3 regions of the Halomonas sp. I5-271120 genome follow, and region 1 is predicted to be linked to each of the others. Evidence: riboswitches for the same ligand, from Rfam matches in the RefSeq annotation. Region 1 holds a riboswitch; each other region holds the start of a gene.

What was found. A riboswitch is a leader RNA that binds a small molecule or an ion and turns the genes downstream of it on or off. The one in region 1 is predicted to bind thiamine pyrophosphate.
Region 2: another riboswitch for thiamine pyrophosphate. It lies ahead of Q2K57_RS03250 (TenA family protein); the one in region 1 lies ahead of Q2K57_RS10795 (sodium:solute symporter).
Region 3: another riboswitch for thiamine pyrophosphate. It lies ahead of thiM (hydroxyethylthiazole kinase); the one in region 1 lies ahead of Q2K57_RS10795 (sodium:solute symporter).

What each region holds. Positions count from the first base shown of each region.
Region 1 is NZ_CP130701.1:2,422,309-2,425,951, forward strand. Features, by position in the region: gene Q2K57_RS10785 (CoA-acylating methylmalonate-semialdehyde dehydrogenase) at 1-1,140, shown strand, start outside; gene Q2K57_RS10790 (hypothetical protein) at 1,309-1,980, opposite strand; TPP riboswitch at 2,246-2,379, shown strand; gene Q2K57_RS10795 (sodium:solute symporter) at 2,369-3,643, shown strand, end outside.
Region 2 is NZ_CP130701.1:734,899-738,541, forward strand. Features, by position in the region: gene Q2K57_RS03240 (glucan biosynthesis protein) at 1-1,492, shown strand, start outside; gene Q2K57_RS03245 (glycosyltransferase family 4 protein) at 1,514-2,593, opposite strand; TPP riboswitch at 2,692-2,818, shown strand; partial or broken gene Q2K57_RS03250 (TenA family protein) at 2,908-3,550, shown strand.
Region 3 is NZ_CP130701.1:3,324,956-3,328,598, reverse strand. Features, by position in the region: gene Q2K57_RS14905 (ABC transporter permease) at 1-969, shown strand, start outside; gene Q2K57_RS14900 (ABC transporter ATP-binding protein) at 962-2,575, shown strand; TPP riboswitch at 2,622-2,716, shown strand; gene thiM (hydroxyethylthiazole kinase) at 2,758-3,558, shown strand; gene thiE (thiamine phosphate synthase) at 3,551-3,643, shown strand, end outside.

The sequences.
Region 1 (3,643 bases):
CAGCTTGGTGAGCTTGCCGAGAATGCCGCCAACGAAGTCGATGTCTACACCATGAATCAGCCTCTCGGCGTGGGTGCGGGCATTACCGCCTTCAACTTCCCGATCATGCTGCCCTGCTTCATGTTCCCGCTGGCCATCGCCACCGGGAACACCTTCGTCTTGAAGCCCTCTGAGCAAGATCCCTCTTCGACCATGCGCCTGGTCGAGCTGGCCCACGAGGCCGGCGTGCCGGCCGGGGTGCTCAACGTGGTGCACGGCGGCCCGGACGTGGCCAACCAGATCTGCGATCACCCGGACATCAAGGCGCTGTCATTCATCGGTTCGACCCATGTCGGCACCCATATTTATCGCCGTGGCTCAGAGGCCGGCAAGCGGGTGCAGTCGATGATGGGCGCCAAGAACCATTGCGTGGTGATGCCGGATGCCAACCGCAGCCAGGCCATCAACAACCTCCTGGGCTCGGCCTTCGGGGCCGCCGGCCAGCGCTGCATGGCCAACTCGGTGGTGGTGCTGGTGGGTGAGGCCAGGACATGGCTTGAGGACATCATCGAAGGCGCTCGCAACATGAAGGTCGGCCCCGGCACCCAGCGCGACGCCGATCTGGGGCCGCTGGTGTCGCCCGCCGCCCGCGAGCGGGTCGAAGCGATGATCGAGGCCGGAGCCAAAGAGGGCGCGACCCTGGCGCTGGACGGTCGCGGCCTCAAGGTTGAGGGCTATCCTAACGGTAACTTCGTCGGTCCTACGGTGTTCAGTGACGTGACCGCCGAGATGACCATCTACCGCGAAGAGGTCTTCGGGCCGGTACTATGCGTGGTGGGCGTCGAGACCCTCGATGACGCCATCGACTTCGTCAATGCCAACCCCAACGGCAACGGCACCTCGATCTTTACCAATTCCGGCTGGGTGGCACGGCGTTACGAAAGCGACATCGATGTTGGCCAGGTGGGCATCAACGTGCCGATCCCTGTGCCGGTCGCCTACTTCAGCTTCACCGGCTCGCGGGCCTCGAAGCTTGGCGATCTCGGCCCCAACGGCAAGCAGGCGATCGCCTTCTGGACTCAGACCAAGACCGTCACCGCCCGCTGGTTCGAGCCAGAGAACATCTCCGGCGGCATCAACAGCACCATCTCGCTGGGTTGATCGCGTTCTAGCCAAAGCTTTGTAGCCGGCGCTGGGTCGCCGGCACCTTGTCACAAGAGCTTTGTCACATGAGCGCTGCGGCGAAGTGCTTTCCCGCACGGTAATACACGGCCCCGTCTCGAGAGAGGCGGGGCCGTCTGCGTCGTTGGCTAACGTTTTCCCGGGCGTTCAGCTCAAGTCGCTCAGCAGCGCTAACACCGGCTCGACCTGGCTGACGTGCAGTACCAGTTTCACTCCGCCGGCCTTGGCATCGTGCAGCGGCGTAACCACTGCAAATTCGCCTTCCTCGAGGTGGAACTCATGGATTTCGCGCAGGCCTTCTGAGGTCTTACAGCAGATCGAGCGGTAGGCATCGTCTTCGCCGTAGGTCAGGCGGTGGTAGACCTTGAAGAAAGTGTAAAGGGCAAGGCCGTTGGGAAAGTCTGGCCAGCGGGCAGGACTTTCTCGGGTCTCAGCATCGATTGTTGCGCCGTTTTGCTCGGCCGAGGCGATAGCGTTGGCCAGGGGCTCGGCCAGCAGTGAGCCGGTATCGATCGGCAGCGGTGTCAGGTTAGCCAGAGCATCACGGTAGTAGGCGAGGCTGGCGGCGATGTCGTCTGTACCGCGAAGCTTATGCTCGTGGTGATGCAAATCCGCGGGTGCGAAGGCGCCATTTTCCCAGCCATGGATTACCTGCAGGGTCAGTCGTTGCTCGCGCAGCGCTTCGTCCAGTAGCGCCTGAAGTGCTACGCGCAGATGAAGCTTGCGTTCCGGGACATCGTTATCGAAGGCTTCGTAGGGCATCGCAAATATCTGGTGCAGGCACCCTTCGGCGTGCTCCTTGGCTTCTGTGTAGTTCATCCTGAATTCCTGCAGGTAATTGTTGGCATGGGGTATTCTGAGCATCGCCTAGGTTATCGGCTGAGAATGGCATTACCTGAGTGATTGAGGCGATTTGGCCGGCCGGGATGACTCAAGTATCCTGTCACGAGATAATCACAGCGTTATACTCGTCAGCAAAGTACTCACCATCGAAGTACTTACTAACGTAGTACTTGCTGACGAGTACTTGACGACTTAGTACTGACCATTTTAGTACTGACCATTTTAGTACTCACAATTCATTCACTGTCGCCAGGGGAGTCCCCGGCTGTGCCGTCAATATGGACAGGCGCGAGCTGGGACTGAGAGTGCACCACGTGCTGACCCTGGAACCTGATCCGGTTAATACCGGCGGAGGAAGTGCGACATGCCTTACCCAACGTTAGCCGCGCTGGGCGCGACGCTTGTGCTTTTCACTTTGCTTGGCCTGCGCGCCCGGCATTTCAACAGGGCGCTGGGTGACGGTGTTCCCGATGACGCCCTCGATGACTATGTCACCGCCCGCAACTCCCAGAACGCCTCGACCCTGGGGCTGTCCTTCCTGGCTTCCGGCATGGGGGCGTGGATTCTCTTCGCGCCGCCGGAAGTGGGTGCCTTCGCGGGGCCGGTCGCACTGGCCGGTTATGCCATTGGCGCGGCACTTCCCTTCCTGGTGCTCGCCGCCTGCGGCCCGGCGATCCGCCGCTATCTCCCCGAAGGGCGCAGCATCGGCGAATTCGCCGAGCGTCGCTACGGAGCCGGCGTGCGCCGCTATGTGTCGCTGATTTCTATCCTCTACATGGCCTGCTTCCTGGCGGCGGAGTTGACCGCCATCGGCGGCATCACCGCGCTGCTTTCCGAAGTATCGCCGGCGTTGGTGGTGAGCGGTGTGGCCCTCACCACGTTGCTTTACACGGCGCTCGGTGGGCTGCGGGCGAGCCTCGCCACCGATCGCTGGCAGGCGGGGCTCTTGATTGCGCTGCTGGCGGTGGTCGGCTGGCTGGGCCTGTCGCGGCTGCCGGCTTTGCCGGAAGAGGCTACGATGCCGGGCATCCCCACCGGCAGTGCGCTGTCCGTGGCGTTGACCCTGGTGATCGCGGTCACGGCGGCAAACCTTTTTCATCAGGGCTACTGGCAGCGGGTCTGGGCGGCAAAGAGCGGTCAGGCGCTGGGACGTGGGGCGCTGCTGGGTGGCCTGGTGACCGTAGCGGTGGTGGCGGTGGTCGGGGGCCTGGGCATTCTCGCCGCCATGTCAGGCGTTGCCCTCGGCGAGCCGCCGATGCCGTTCTTTGCCCTGCTGATCGACGCGTCGGCCGGCCTGAAGCTGCTTGGCCTGGTGCTGGCGGTAACGCTGGTGGCCTCGAGCGTCGATACCCTGCAGAACGCTATCGCCTCGCTGGCGGTCGGCGATGGCAGTGAACGCGGCCGGACGGGGCTTGGTCTGCCGATGGCCCGCTGGCTGACGGTGGCGCTGATGGTGCCGGTGGTGGTGCTGGCGCTGCAGAATCTCTCTGTGCTGCGACTGTTCCTGATCGCCGATCTGCTCTGCGCCTCGGCGATCGTGCCGGTGCTGCTCGGCCTGTGGCCGCGCATGACCACCTTGGCGGCGGTGGCCGGCGGTCTGGCGGGCCTTGTGGGTGCCGTGCTGCCCGGCTGGCTGGAA
Region 2 (3,643 bases), 1.7 Mb from region 1:
CTCGCGGGCCAAACAGCTCGCTCAGGCCCCGTTCGAGGCTCACGATAACGCCTTGCCGGAAGCCTTGCAGGACATGAATTATGACCGTTACCGACAGATTCGCTTCCGTCCCGAAAAGGCCCTGTGGCGCGATCAGTCTCTCTTCGAGGTGCAGCTCTTCCACACCGGTTTTCTCTACGACCAGCCGGTAGGCCTGAACCTGGTCGAGTCGCGCGACAACAGCGGCCAGGTCGACGTGTCACCGCTGCCCTTCGATCAGGGGTATTTCCGCTATGACGATGCGGCGGCCCCCATCGGCGAGGCACTGGCCAAACAGTCCAGCGACGACCAGGCCCGGAACGATATCGGCTACGCGGGCTTTCGCCTGCATTACCCGCTCAACCGCGGCGACTACCGCGACGAATTCATGGTCTTCCTCGGCGCGTCCTATTTCCGTCTGATCGGCCGCGACCAGAGCTACGGCCTATCGGCGCGCGGGCTGGCCATCGACACCGCCTCGCCACAGGGCGAGGAGTTCCCTGCGTTCACGGACTTCTGGCTGGTCAAGCCGGCGCCAGACGCCACGCATATTCAGGTGCTGGCACTACTCGACAGTCCCTCGGTCAGTGGCGCCTACCGCTTCGATATCACCCCCGGCGAGTCCAGCACCGTCGATGTCGAGGCACGTCTCTTTGCCCGCGAGGACGTGAAGAAGCTCGGCATCGCCCCGCTGACCAGCATGTTCTGGCACGGGAGTCTGGAGCGCGTGCACGACGATGACTATCGGCCCCGCGTCCACGACTCGAACGGCCTGTCGATGCACACCGCCAAGGGGGAGTGGATCTGGCGTCCGCTGAGCAATCCCTCGCAGTTGCATGTCTCCTCGCTGCGCGATGACATGCCCCAAGGCTTCGGCCTGGTGCAACGCCTTCGTGCATTCGACGATTATTTGGACATGGAAGCGCGCTATGACCTGCGCCCCAGCCAGTGGGTAACGCCACAGGGCGGTGACTGGGGGGCCGGCGGTGTGGAACTGGTGGAGATTCCCACCGAGAACGAGACCAACGACAATATCATCGCCTACTGGGTGCCCGATGCGCCCTTCAAGGCCGGTGAGTCACGAACCTACCGCTACCGCACCTCGACCTTCGGCGCCTATCCGCCGACTCTCGAGCGTGCCGGTGTGGTACATACCCGCCAGGGTTGGGGAAGCGTACCCGGCCAGGACGATCCTCCGCCCAGGAGTCGCCGTCATTTCATCGTCGACTTTCGCGGCGGAGAGCTGTCGAGCCTGGATGCCAGCCAACCCGTGGAGATGACGCTGACGACGTCCAGCGGCGAGACCCTCACGCCGCAGGTGCAGCTGCTGCCCGACGGCAAGACATGGCGGGCGAGTTTTCGCCTCCAGCCCGACGGCGATCAGCCAGCCGACATGCGGCTGTCGCTAACCCTGCGTGGCCAACCGCTGACGGAAACCTGGAACTATGTCTGGTACCCCGGCGCTGCCCGCTGATAGCGACAGTAGCGAAAAGCGCTAGCCTTCGCCGAGCGCCTCGGCGAAGGCCTGCGCAGCGTTGTGCCAATCCTGCTGCTGGCGCCTGGCCTCAACAGCTCCCTTACGTAACTGAGCCCGAAGCTCGCCGTCTTCGAACCAGCGGCGCAGTGCCGTCGCCAAGGCCTTGGCATCTCCCGGTTCTACGGCCATACCCGCGCCTTCAGGCAGGGTATGACGCAATGCGCCGCCGGTGGTGGTGATCACCGGCAGGCCACGGGCCAGCGCTTCGGTCACCACCATACCGTAGCCTTCGTAGTAGGACGGCAGCACGAAGAGGTCCGCATCTGCGTAGTAGGATGAAAGCGCCTCAGGCGAGCGGGTCCCCAGCAGGTAGACCAACTCACCCAGCCCTTTTGCCTCGATCATCGCCTCGACCCGACTCGCATGGTCGGGGTCGAGCTCCAACCCGCCGATGCAGTCGCACTGCCAATTGAGGTCTGAAAGCTCGGAGAGCGCCTCGATCAGCACCTCATACCCCTTGCGTGGCGTCAGGCTCGCCACGCAAAGCAAGCGAGCGGGCTCAGTACCATCGACACAGCGGTCGACGCTGTTCGCCAATGGCACTGGCGTGACCCCCGGCTCGACCACATGAAGGCGCGATTTCAGCACACCGAAATCGGCCAGCCGTTCGGCAGTGAAGGTGCTGGTCGCGATCACCCGATGCACCGCCCTTAGCGCCAGCGTCTCGCTGACGCGAAAGCTTTCCCGCTGGATATCGCTCAGGCCGGTCTCGTCGGCCAGCGGATGATGCATCAGGGCGGTGAGCTCGAGCAGGTTGGCATGACGCGCCACTACTTCGGGCAGACCGGCCATCACCATGGCATCGAGCACCACCCGAGCGCCTTCGGGCTGTCGCGTCAGGGCGCGCTCAAGACTCTCGGTCGCCTGCTGATCGGGTGTCGGGAAGCGCCCGGCGAGCCCTTCTACCACAACCTCCCAGCCGCGCTCGCGCAGCGCCTCGGCGATGCGGGCGTCATAGACGTAGCTGCCGGTGAGCTGGTCGGGGTCGCCGGCTACCAGCAGGGTCAAAGCGGGCGTCCGGGAAGCGGCTGACATCATCCGTGACATCCTCATTTCAGTGGAAGAGTCGTTGTGCAGGATACGGCGCAAGCATAGCGCGGACTGGCAAGGACACGACAAGCTGCTAGACTGTCGCCACTCGCTTGACGGGGTGCCGGTGATACCGGCTGAGACCGCCCAACGCGTGCCAGCGCACGCGACAGGGGGGATCCCGTTGAACCTGATCCGGCTCGTACCGGCGTAGGAATCAAGCGGTGGCAGGGCACGGCTGCACCAGTCTCGCCCGGTTACGCCTTGCCCCCGATACGCCTACCCTGCCCGTGCCCCGGATCACGACCGTCACCGGAGGCCAGATGGGCTACTGCTTCAGCGATCTCACCACCACCTGCCAACAGGATTGGCACCGCTATATCGAGCACGACTTCGTGCGCACCCTCGGCGCCGGCACCCTCGATCAAAACGCCTTTCGCTGCTATCTACAACAAGACTACCTGTTCCTGATCCACTTTGCCCGCGCCTACGCGCTGGCCGCCTACAAGAGCCGTACCCTGAGCGACCTGCGCCAGGCCAACCGAACTGGACCTGCATGTCGGTTTCTGCCGCGATTGGGGCATTTCCGAGACCGATCTGGCCGCAGTGCCCGAGGCCCGCGAGACACTGGCTTATACCCGCTATGTGCTCGAGGCCGGCCACCGCGGCGACCTTCTGGACCTCCACGTAGCGTTGGCGCCCTGCCTGATCGGCTACGGCGAAATCGCGACCTGGCTCAATACCCAACCCACCACGGTGCGCGGCGCGGCCAACCCTTTTGACGCCTGGATCACGCTGTACGAAGGCCCCGAGTTTCAGCAGGCCATGGTGGATGAAATGGCCTGGCTCGATGCGCGCCTAGCGGAGGTCGGGCCGCGACGCTTCCAGGAACTGAGCCAGATATTCAGCGAGGCCACACGGCTCGAGATCGATTTCTGGCAGATGGGCCTCGATCAGCGCGACTGAGCCTGTCTCACAGGGCCTGTCGCACAGGGCCTGCCAAAATGGGCTCGCTGGAAAAGACCGCTCGGTTTGGTGGTGCCGAACGGCCATTGCAAG
Region 3 (3,643 bases), 900 kb from region 1:
GACAAACCGCTGGTGATGCAGTATCAGGGCGACTGGTATGTGCCGCTGCTCGTCGACTACCCAGAGACCGAGTTCGGCGGTTTTCTGCCCACCGCCACCGACTACCGTGACCCCTATGTGCGCGACGCCATCGAGGACGATGGCTGGATGCTGTGGCCACCGATCCCCTTCTCCTACCAGACGCTGGACATGGAGCTCAGCCGGCCGGCGCCTTCCTCGCCCGACGGGCGTCATTGGCTGGGTACCGACGACCAGGGCCGCGATGTGCTGGCCCGGGTGATCTATGGCTTCCGCCTGTCGGTGGTCTTCGCCCTGGTGCTGACCGTTGGTTCGCTGACCATGGGCGTGGTGATCGGCGGCGTACAGGGTTACTTTGGCGGCAAAGTTGATTTGATCGGCCAGCGGCTGATCGAGATCTGGTCGGGGCTGCCGGTGCTATTCCTGCTGATCATTCTGGCAAGTCTGGTGCAGCCCAACCTGTGGTGGCTGCTCGGCATCATGCTGCTGTTCTCCTGGCTGGGCCTGGTCGACGTGGTGCGCGCCGAATTTCTGCGCGCGCGCAACCTCGAATATGTGCGCGCTGCCAAGGCCATGGGCCTGCCCTCGCACCTGATCATGTGGCGTCATGTGCTGCCCAATGCCATGGTCGCCACCCTGACCTTCATCCCCTTCCTGTTCACTGGTGCCATCACCACCCTGACCGCTCTGGATTTCCTGGGCTTCGGCCTGCCGCCAGGCTCGCCGTCGCTTGGCGAACTGGTAGCCCAGGGCAAGAACAACCTGCAGGCGCCATGGCTCGGCATCACCGCTTTCGTGAGCCTGTCGCTGATGCTCTCGCTGCTGGTATTTATTGGCGAAGGGCTGCGCGATGCGTTCGATCCGCGCCATATCCAGACCAGCCCCAAGGCACTCGCCTCGACTACGTCTGCGACCACGCATGACGCCGCCAGGAGCACGGACGATGCCTGAAACGCCCCCGCACTCTCATAACCGACCGCTGCTGCGCCTGGACGATCTGACCATCGGCTTCGACGGCGAGAGGGTAGTGGATTCGCTGTCACTGCATATCCATGCCGGCGAAGCGCTGGCCCTGGTTGGCGAATCCGGCTCAGGCAAGTCGGTCAGCGCCCTGGGGGCCATGAACCTGCTGCCTGACAATGCCAGCGTCACCGGGCAGCGCCAGCTGGGTGATACCGATCTGGCGACGCTAAAAAGGCGCGACTGGCAGGGCTTGCTTGGCAGTCGAGTTGGCTTCGTTTTTCAGGAGCCCATGACCTCGCTGAACCCGCTGCATACCGTCGAGAAACAGATCGGCGAGACCCTGCGCCTGCATCAGGGCCTCAGTGGTAAGGCCGCCCGCGCCAGGGCCAGGGAGTTGCTTATCCAGGTCAAGCTGCCACGGCCGGACGAACTGCTGGATGCCTGGCCCCACCAGCTGTCAGGCGGCCAGCGCCAGCGAGTGATGATCGCCATGGCGATCGCCAATGAACCGGAGCTGCTGATCGCCGATGAGCCGACGACGGCACTCGATGTCACCGTGCAGCAGGACATCCTGGCCCTGCTCAGAGAGCTTCGCGAGCGCCACGGCATGGGCATGCTGCTGATCACCCATGACCTGAACCTGGTGCGCCGCCATGCCGATCGGGTCTGCGTGCTCTATCACGGCCGCGAGCAGGAAACCGGTCCGGTAGAACGCGTCTTTCGTGATCCGCAGAGCCACTACACCCGCACGCTACTGAATGCCGAGCCACAGGGCCGGCCACGTCCCATCGGCAGCCCCCCTGTGCTGATGGCGGCGCGAGCCTTACGGGTAGCCTTTTCGCGCCCCAAGCGCCTTTTCTCTCGGAACCCGCCGCCCTTCGTGGCGGTGCAGCCGCTCGACCTGACCCTTCGCCGCGGCGAGACCCTGGGCATCGTCGGAGAGTCCGGTTCCGGCAAGACCACCTTAGCCATGGCGCTGCTGCGCCTGACGGCCAGTGATGGCGAAATCGACTTCGCCGAGGAGCGGCTGGATACGCTCAGCGGCAAGGCGCTGCGCCAGCAGCGTCGACGCTTCCAGATCGTCTTCCAGGACCCCTATGGCTCGCTGTCGCCGCGCCTGCCGGTGGCCAAGATCATCAGCGAAGGGCTGCGTTTTCATCATCCCGAGCTCGATGACGCCGAGGTCGAACGGCGCGTCCAGGCGACGCTGCTCGAGGTCGGGCTGCCCGCCGACTGCGCCTCGCGCTATCCCCATGAGTTCTCCGGTGGCCAGCGCCAGCGCATTGCCGTGGCCCGGGCCATCATTCTCGAGCCGGAGCTGGTAGTGCTGGATGAACCTACATCGGCGCTGGACCGTACCGTGCAGAAACAACTGGTCGAGCTGCTCAGGGATTTGCAGGCCCGGCGAGGCCTGAGCTACCTGTTCATCAGCCATGACCTGGCGGTGGTGCGCGCCATGGCCCACCGGGTCATGGTGATGAAGGATGGCGACGTGGTCGAGGAAGGCTCAAGCGAGCAGGTACTGGGCGTGCCTCAAACGCCCTACACTCGAGCGCTGGTCGACGCCGCCGGCCTAGCGCCGGTAACCGGCTGATGCTGGCTGGGCTTTACAGCCAGCCGATCGGCAGAGATAGTGTGCACACTGACGACAGGGGCGCCGGCACTCGCCGGCTGAGAGGCACCCTTCGAACCTGACCCGGATAATGCCGGCGGAGGGAGTCGTGTGGTGGGCGCGCCCGACGCCTGCCACACGAACGCCTCCGCTCAGGAGGCACGATGATCACGATTGACCCCACTGCCCATCTGACGCGAGTCCGCGAGACGGCGCCGCTGATCCACAACATCACCAACTTCGTCGCCATGAATGCCATGGCCAATGTGCTGCTCGCCATCGGCGCGTCGCCGGCCATGGTGCATGCGCGAGAGGAAGCCGCCGAGTTCGCCGGGCTGGCCCGCGCCCTGACCATCAATATCGGCACGCTATCACCGCACTGGGTCGAGGCCATGCTCGAGACGGCTAGCGCCGCCCGAGCAGCCGGCACGCCCTGGGTGCTGGATCCGGTCGCGGTAGGTGCCACCGCCTATCGCCGCAAGACCGCCCGCCAGCTGATTGCCCTGTCACCCACGGTGATACGCGGCAATGCCTCCGAGATCATTGCCCTGGCGACCGAAAGCGCGAGCGGCCGAGGCGTCGACAGCACCGATGCCGCCGACAGCGCCCACGACGCGGCGCTGCAACTGGCCCGAAAAACCGGCGCCGTGGTCGCCGTCACCGGCGAGCAGGATCTCGTCACTGACGGCCAGCGCCTGGTATGGGTCGAGGGCGGCCATCCGCTGATGCCCAAGGTCACAACCCTTGGCTGTTCGCTGACCGGGGTCGTCGCCGCTTTCATCGCCGAGGCCGAGGATCCCTTTGTGGCGACCGTCGCGGCACTTGCCTGCTATGCCAGGGCCGGCGAACTGGCCGGCCAGGAAGCCAGAGGTCCCGGCAGCTTCTCGGTCGCCTTTATCGACGCTCTCTATGGACTCGACGCGTCAGCACTTGAGGATCGCCACCCGGAGGTCCGCCATGTGTAACCACAGCCCATCCAAGGCATTCGACCTGACCTTGTACCTGGTGACCGATGCTGCGCTTTGCGCAAAGAAAGGGCTCATCGATACC